DNA from 2 places in the Cupriavidus sp. 22TCCZM04-2 genome. Region 1 is predicted to be linked to the other one. Evidence: riboswitches for the same ligand, from Rfam matches in the RefSeq annotation. Region 1 holds a riboswitch; the other holds the start of a gene.

The links. A riboswitch is a leader RNA that binds a small molecule or an ion and turns the genes downstream of it on or off. The one in region 1 is predicted to bind glycine.
Region 2: another riboswitch for glycine. It lies ahead of gcvT (glycine cleavage system aminomethyltransferase GcvT); the one in region 1 lies ahead of AC3FKG_RS21200 (D-amino acid dehydrogenase).

What each region holds. Positions count from the first base shown of each region.
Region 1 is NZ_JBYOJS010000015.1:105,665-109,023, reverse strand. Features, by position in the region: gene AC3FKG_RS21205 (sigma-54 interaction domain-containing protein) at 1-186, shown strand, start outside; gene AC3FKG_RS21200 (D-amino acid dehydrogenase) at 193-1,443, opposite strand; glycine riboswitch at 1,588-1,687, opposite strand; gene gdhA (NADP-specific glutamate dehydrogenase) at 1,865-3,208, opposite strand.
Region 2 is NZ_JBYOJS010000005.1:115,524-118,882, forward strand. Features, by position in the region: gene AC3FKG_RS10595 (UvrD-helicase domain-containing protein) at 1-713, opposite strand, end outside; gene AC3FKG_RS10600 (YMGG-like glycine zipper-containing protein) at 991-1,227, shown strand; glycine riboswitch at 1,308-1,395, shown strand; glycine riboswitch at 1,417-1,545, shown strand; gene gcvT (glycine cleavage system aminomethyltransferase GcvT) at 1,642-2,769, shown strand; gene gcvH (glycine cleavage system protein GcvH) at 2,874-3,254, shown strand; gene gcvP (aminomethyl-transferring glycine dehydrogenase) at 3,350-3,359, shown strand, end outside.

The sequences.
Region 1 (3,359 bases):
CAGGGCTACGCCGATGCCATGGCGCAGTACGAGGCCGCATTCCTGACACAGGCGCTGGCTGCCAGCCGCGGCAACGCGCCGCGCGCGGCCGCGGCCATCGGCATCAGCCGCGCGGCGTTCTACAAGAAGCTGGTGGCGCACCGCGCGGCCGGCCGCATGGCGCCGGCCGGGGCGGCGGAGGACTGAGCGAAGTCAGTGAACCGGGTGGCTGGCGGCGATGGTGTGACTGATCATCGCGGCCGTGGCGGCAGAAAGCGTCCAGCCCAGATGTCCGTGTCCCGTGTTGTAGAACACGCGCGTGGCGCGACCGCGCGCGACCCGAGGCATCATGTCGGGCATCATCGGCCGCAGGCCCGCCCATGGCACCGCCCGCGAAGTCTCGATATCGAAATTGCGCCGCACCCATGACACCAGCGGTGCGATGCGGTCCGCCCGGATATCGCGGTTGTCGCCGTTGAATTCGGCGGTGCCGGCGACGCGGAAACGGTCCACGCCCAGCCGGCTGGTCACGATCTTGGCGCTCTCGTCGAGCAGGCTCACATACGGCGCGTTCTTCACGCTGCGCGCGTCATCGAGATGCACGGTGATCGAATAGCCCTTGACCGGATAGACGTTGAGGCGGTCACCCAGCATCGCGGCGATATGGCGGCTGCCCACGCCGGCGCAGACCACTACGGCGGTTCCCTTGATTTCGTGTTCGCCGCCATCCTGCCCCGAAGCGATGGCGGCTTCCGATGCGCCCACGCGCATCGTGACGCCGTCCGGGCGCAGGTCCACGGCCTTCACGTCGACGCCGTGCAGGAACGTCACGCCAAGCCGCTCGCATGCGCGCGCCAGGCCGCGCGTGAACTTGTGGATGTCGCCGGTGGAATCGGACGGCGTGTAGTAGCCGCCGTAGTAATGGCCCTGCAGGGTCGGCTCGATCGAACGGATCTCTTCCGGCGTGACGGCGTAGCGCTCCAGGCCGCCTTCCACCAGCATCTGGTTGGTACGGCCCGCGGCCTCGAAGCTGGGGCGGTCGTGATAGAAGTGCAGGATGCCGCGGCGCTCCAGATTGAAATCGATCTGCTCGCGCTCCGCCATGTCGAACAGGTGCTGGCGCGCGGCGATGGCCAGGCGCGTGGTCTCGATGGTATTCGCGCGGTAGTTGCGGAGGTTGCCGACGAATTCACCGAGCCACGAGTACTTGTGCCACGACGGACGCGGATTGAGCAGCAGCGGCGCGTCGCGCCGCATCATCCATTTGAAGCCCTTGAGCAGCGTGCCGGCATTGTTCCAGACCTCCGCGTTGCAGGCGGAAAGCTGGCCGCCATTGGCGAATGACGTTTCCATCGCCGGATAGTGGTGACGGTCCAGCACGGTGACGCGATAGCCCTGTTTCGCGAGGGTATAGGCGGTCGTGACGCCGGTAATGCCGGCGCCGATGACGAGCATGTGAGACATGACAGATTGTCCTGAAGCAAGGATGAATTTGACCGTTGCCGGTCCCCTGCCCCATCTGTCCGTGGTACCTGAGAGCTTCGGCATGGCCAACGACCATGCCGTCCCCTTCGGTGGGCGCGAAGCGCCTCTCTCCAGATCTGTACTTGCGACGCCACAGTCCTCGGTGCCTGAGAGTTTCCGGGGCGGTTGCTCCGTCGGCGCCGGACCCGCCAAGCGGCGAGCCGGTCTCTCCTGCGATGTCGCACGACGCCGGAGGTTGATCCGGCGCCGCTTGTTTTTTGACAGGCGAGGGCCTGTCGAGCGGGATGATAGCTTGAAGATGCGGGGGTTGGTGAGTGGGGTTATCCCCCACGGCAGAGGGAGATTGGATTTTTGGGATGATTGGCTTGTCGTGCTTGGCGGCCCTCCAGGAACGACAAGATCAAATCACCCCTTGCGCCAGCATTGCATCCGCAACCTTCACAAAGCCCGCGATATTCGCGCCTTCGACGTAGTTCACATAGCCTCCGTCCTTCTGGCCATGGTGAATGCAGTTCTGGTGGATATCCTTCATGATCGCGTGCAGCTTCTCGTCGACCTCCGCGTGGTGCCACGACAGCCGCATGGCGTTCTGCGACATCTCCAGTCCCGACGTGGCCACGCCACCGGCGTTGCTGGCCTTGCCCGGCGCGTAGAGGATCTTCGCGTCAACGAAGCGGTCCACGGCTTCCAGCGTGGAAGGCATGTTGGCGCCTTCGGCCACGCAGATGACGCCATTGCCGAGCAGGGCCTCGGCGTCGTTGCCATCGAGTTCGTTCTGCGTCGCGCACGGCAGCGCCACGTCGGCGGGCACGTGCCACGGCGTGCGGCCTGCCTCGAACGTCAGGCCATGGCGCGCGGCAAAGTCAGAGAGACGGCCGCGCTCTTCGTTCTTGAACGCCATGACTTCGGCAAGCTGTCCAGCGGTCATGCCCTGCGGGTAATGCAGCACGCCGCCGGAGTCCGACAGCGTCAGCACCTTGGCACCCAGTTCGATAGCCTTTTCAGCGCCGTACTGCGCAACGTTGCCCGAGCCGGAAATCAGCACGCGCAGGCCGTCGAAGCCCATGCCGCGGCGGTGAAGCATTTCCTGCGCGAAGTACACCGTGCCGTAGCCGGTGGCTTCCGGACGCATCAGGCTGCCGCCGTACGCCAGGCCCTTGCCCGTGAACACGCAGGCGGACTGGTTCGACAGCTTCTTCATCATGCCGGCCATGAAGCCGACTTCGCGCGCACCCACGCCGATGTCGCCGGCAGGGATGTCAGTGTCCGGACCCAGGTGGCGGAACAGCTCGGTGACCAGGGCCTGGCAGAAGCGCATCACCTCGGCGTCCGACTTGCCCTTCGGGTCGAAGTCGGAACCGCCCTTGCCGCCGCCCATCGGCAGCGTGGTCAGCGCGTTCTTGAAGGTCTGCTCGAAGCCCAGGAACTTCAGCACCGACAGGTTCACCGTCGGGTGAAAGCGCATGCCGCCCTTGAACGGGCCGATGGCCGAGCTGTGCTGCACGCGGAACGCGCGGTTGACCTGCACGCGGTTCTGGTCGTCGGTCCACGCCACGCGGAACTGGATCACGCGCTCGGGTTCGACCAGGCGCTCGAGCAGCGCCTGGTCGGCATAGCGCGGGTGACGCTCGACAAACGGCCAAAGCGTCATCATGACTTCTTTCACGGCCTGCAGGAATTCGGGCTGGCCGGGGTCGCGCCGGGCTACGCCGGCCAGGAATGCGTCGAGGGAGGGAGAATTCACGGGATGTCTCTGCTGTGCTGGAAAGATCGGCCGCGCCGGATGCGTGCCCGGCTTGCGTGCCGTAAGAATTGCGCGATTCGTGGAACTACCCCGGCCAACGCAATTGTTAATACATTGACGAAATGCGATGAATGTATTAACGGGGCAACAC
Region 2 (3,359 bases), on a different contig from region 1:
GCGAGCAGCTTGAGCAGCTGGTACTGGCACGCGTTGGTGTCCTGGTATTCGTCGACCAGGAAATAGCGCAGGCGGTTCTGCCACTTGAGCTGCACCGTTTCATTGCGCGCGAAGAGTTCGGCGGGCAGGCGGATCAGGTCGTCGAAATCCACGGCCTGGTAAGCATGCAGGGTGGCCACGTAGTTGCGATAGACCAGCGCCGCCTGGTGTTCGTCGGCGTTGGCGGCCTGCGCGATGGCGGCTTCCGGGTCGACCATGCCGTTCTTCCACAGCGAGATGGTGCCCTGCACGCTGCGGATCAGCTTCTTGTCGGTGGTGCCGAGCTGCTCCTGGATCAGGCCGAAGCAATCGTCCGAATCCATGATCGAGAACTGCGGCTTCAGGCCCACATGCTCGGCTTCCAGGCGCAGGATCTGCACGCCTAGCGAGTGGAACGTGCACACCGTGAGCTGCTTGAGCGGCAGGCGCTTGCCCTCGCGCGAGGTCTTGCCCTCCATCAGCTTGCCGATGCGCTCCTGCATCTCCTTGGCCGCCTTGTTCGTAAACGTGACGGCGGCGATATGGCGCGGCTCGAAGCCCTTGTCTTCGATCAGGTGCGCGATCTTCTGCGTGATCACGCGGGTCTTGCCCGAACCCGCGCCGGCAAGGACGAGGCAGGGCCCGTCCAGGTAGCGGACGGCTTCGGATTGGGCAGCGTTCAGGCCGTGGGTCATGCGTGGGATGTCTGGCGTGGAAGGTGCGTCGGAGGGCGGCGGAGGCGCCTGGTACGCAACATGCCGCAGCATGCCGGCGGCCGGCGCGAAGCCGGCCATGTTAACACGCCCGGCAGGGCCGTTCTGTCAGCGGAAATCGCTATTTTCTTGCTGCGGATATTACTGAAGTAACACTTGGTAAGAGCCAAAACCTGCGGCATATCGCGGCTTCTAATCGGTATGGCGGGGTGGATTCCGATCTGCCCCGGGCCCATTGAAGTCACTTCCGGAGCCAATCATGAGAACTCTACGAGCCCTTGGCAAGGCGACACTGGTAGGCGTTGCGGTAGCTGCCCTGGTGGGCGGCTGTTCCGATATGACGCCCAAGCAACGCAATACCGCAATCGGCGCCGCGGCCGGTGGCGTCGGCGGTGCCGTGCTCACCAACGGTAGTGCGGTCGGTACGCTCGGCGGCGCCGCGCTTGGCGGCGTGGTCGGTAACGTCGTGACGGACGATAATCACCACCACCGCTGATCGGCGCTGAGGCAATCGCTTACGGCAATAACGGGCGGGCCTGCCGCGTTGACAAAGGCAGGACCCTCCCGTACATTGCGCGCATCCGACCGGGAGAGCGCGCACCCGTTGCGCCGCCGAAGGGGTATCACCCGAAAACTCTCAGGCACCATGGACCGTTCGGATCGGCATGCAACATGCACACGATGCATGCCGCACTCTGGAGAGCGGCACCCGCCAGCCATGGCGAGCGTGCCCACCGAAGGGGCGCGCGAGGATCGGACCTGCTAGGCGGGGCGACCTCGTAATCTCTCAGGTATCGAGGACAGAGGGGTCATCCGCGGCAGCGGATTGCGACGCTATTCGAGCGAAGCAAGCGCTGCGGCGGATGACCCTTTTTCGTTTTCGAAACCGAGATTGCCCCCGAGGATTCCCATGACGCTCCAGGCCACGCCCCTCAACGCTATCCACCGCGCCCTCGGCGCCCGCATGGTCGATTTCGGCGGCTGGGACATGCCGGTCAACTATGGCTCCCAGATCGAGGAACACCACGCCGTGCGCACCGACGCGGGCATGTTCGACGTGTCGCATATGTGCGTCGTCGACCTCGCCGGTCCGAACACCCGCACCTTCCTGCGCGGCCTGCTGGCCAACAACGTCGACAAGCTGCAGACGCCCGGCAAGGCGCTGTACTCCTGCATGCTCGACGAGAAAGGTGGCGTGATCGATGACCTGATCGTCTATTTCTTCGCCGAGGACCGCTTCCGCCTGGTGGTCAACGCCAGTACCGCGCTGGGCGATATCGAATGGATCCGCGCGCGCAATGACGCCACCGGCAGCGGCGTGACGATCACCCCGCGCCGTGACGACGTAGCGCCAGCCGGCACGCTGCCGCTCGCCATCGTCGCCGTGCAGGGCCCGAACGCCCGCACCAAGGTATGGAGCGCCTTCCCGTCCACCCAGCCATCCGACGCCCTCAAGCCCTTCAACGCCATCGTGGTCCAGGATCCTGCCATCGGCGAGATCATGGTCGCGCGCACCGGCTACACCGGTGAGGACGGCTTCGAACTCGTGGTGCCGGCCGAGAACGTTGCCGCGGTGTGGGAGAAGCTCGACGCCGCAGGCGTGCGCCCCGCCGGTCTCGGCGCACGCGACACGCTGCGCCTGGAAGCCGGCATGAACCTGTACGGCCAGGACATGGATATCAATACCTCGCCGCTGGACGCGGGCCTGGCCTGGACCGTGGACCTGCTGAGCGAGCGCGATTTCACCGGCAAGGCGGCGCTCGCCGCCGCCGGCCAGCGCCAGCAGTTCGCCGGCCTGATCCTGCGCGACAAAGGCGGCGTGCTGCGCGCGCACCAGAAGGTCCTCACCGCTGCCGGTGATGGCGAAATCACCAGCGGCACCTTCAGCCCGTCCCTGTCGCAGTCGATCGCTTTCGCGCGCCTGCCGATGGGCGTGGCGGTGGGCGACACCGTGCAGGTGGAGATCCGCGACCGCAAACTCGCGGCGACTGTGGTTAAACTGCCGTTTGTGCGTAATGGCAAGGCACTCGTGAGCTGAGGCGGTAACGCCCCGGCCCACCTCAACGGTCGCCCATCGCGCCTGGCCCATCGACCGATGGCAGGCGCCTGAACCAAGAACAAATCTGAATCCGGAGAACCCTCATGAATTTCCCCGCTGACCTGAAATACACCGAGTCGCACGAGTGGGTGCGCGTCGAAGCCGACGGCACCCTGACCATCGGCATCACCGACCACGCGCAGGACGCGCTGGGCGATATCGTCTTCCTGGAACTGCCCGAAGTGGGCAAGTCGGTCGGCGCCGGCGACGCGCTCGCCGTGGTGGAATCGGTGAAGGCCGCTTCCGACATCTACGCCCCGGTGGCCGGCGAAATCATCGCCGTCAACGAGGCCGCCACGGCCGCGCCGGAAAGCGTGAACGCCAACGCCTTCGACGCGTGGCTGTTCAAGATCAAGCCGGCCAACAGCGACGACGTCAACGGCCTGATGTCGGCCGACGCCTACAAGGCCAGCGTCGGCGCCTGACGCCAGCCAGCCGGCCCCGCGCGGGCCGGCCACTGTATTGATGCGCGGCGGCATGGCTGACCACCTGCCACCGCGCCCCCAACGAGGTTCTTGCCATGAACGCCC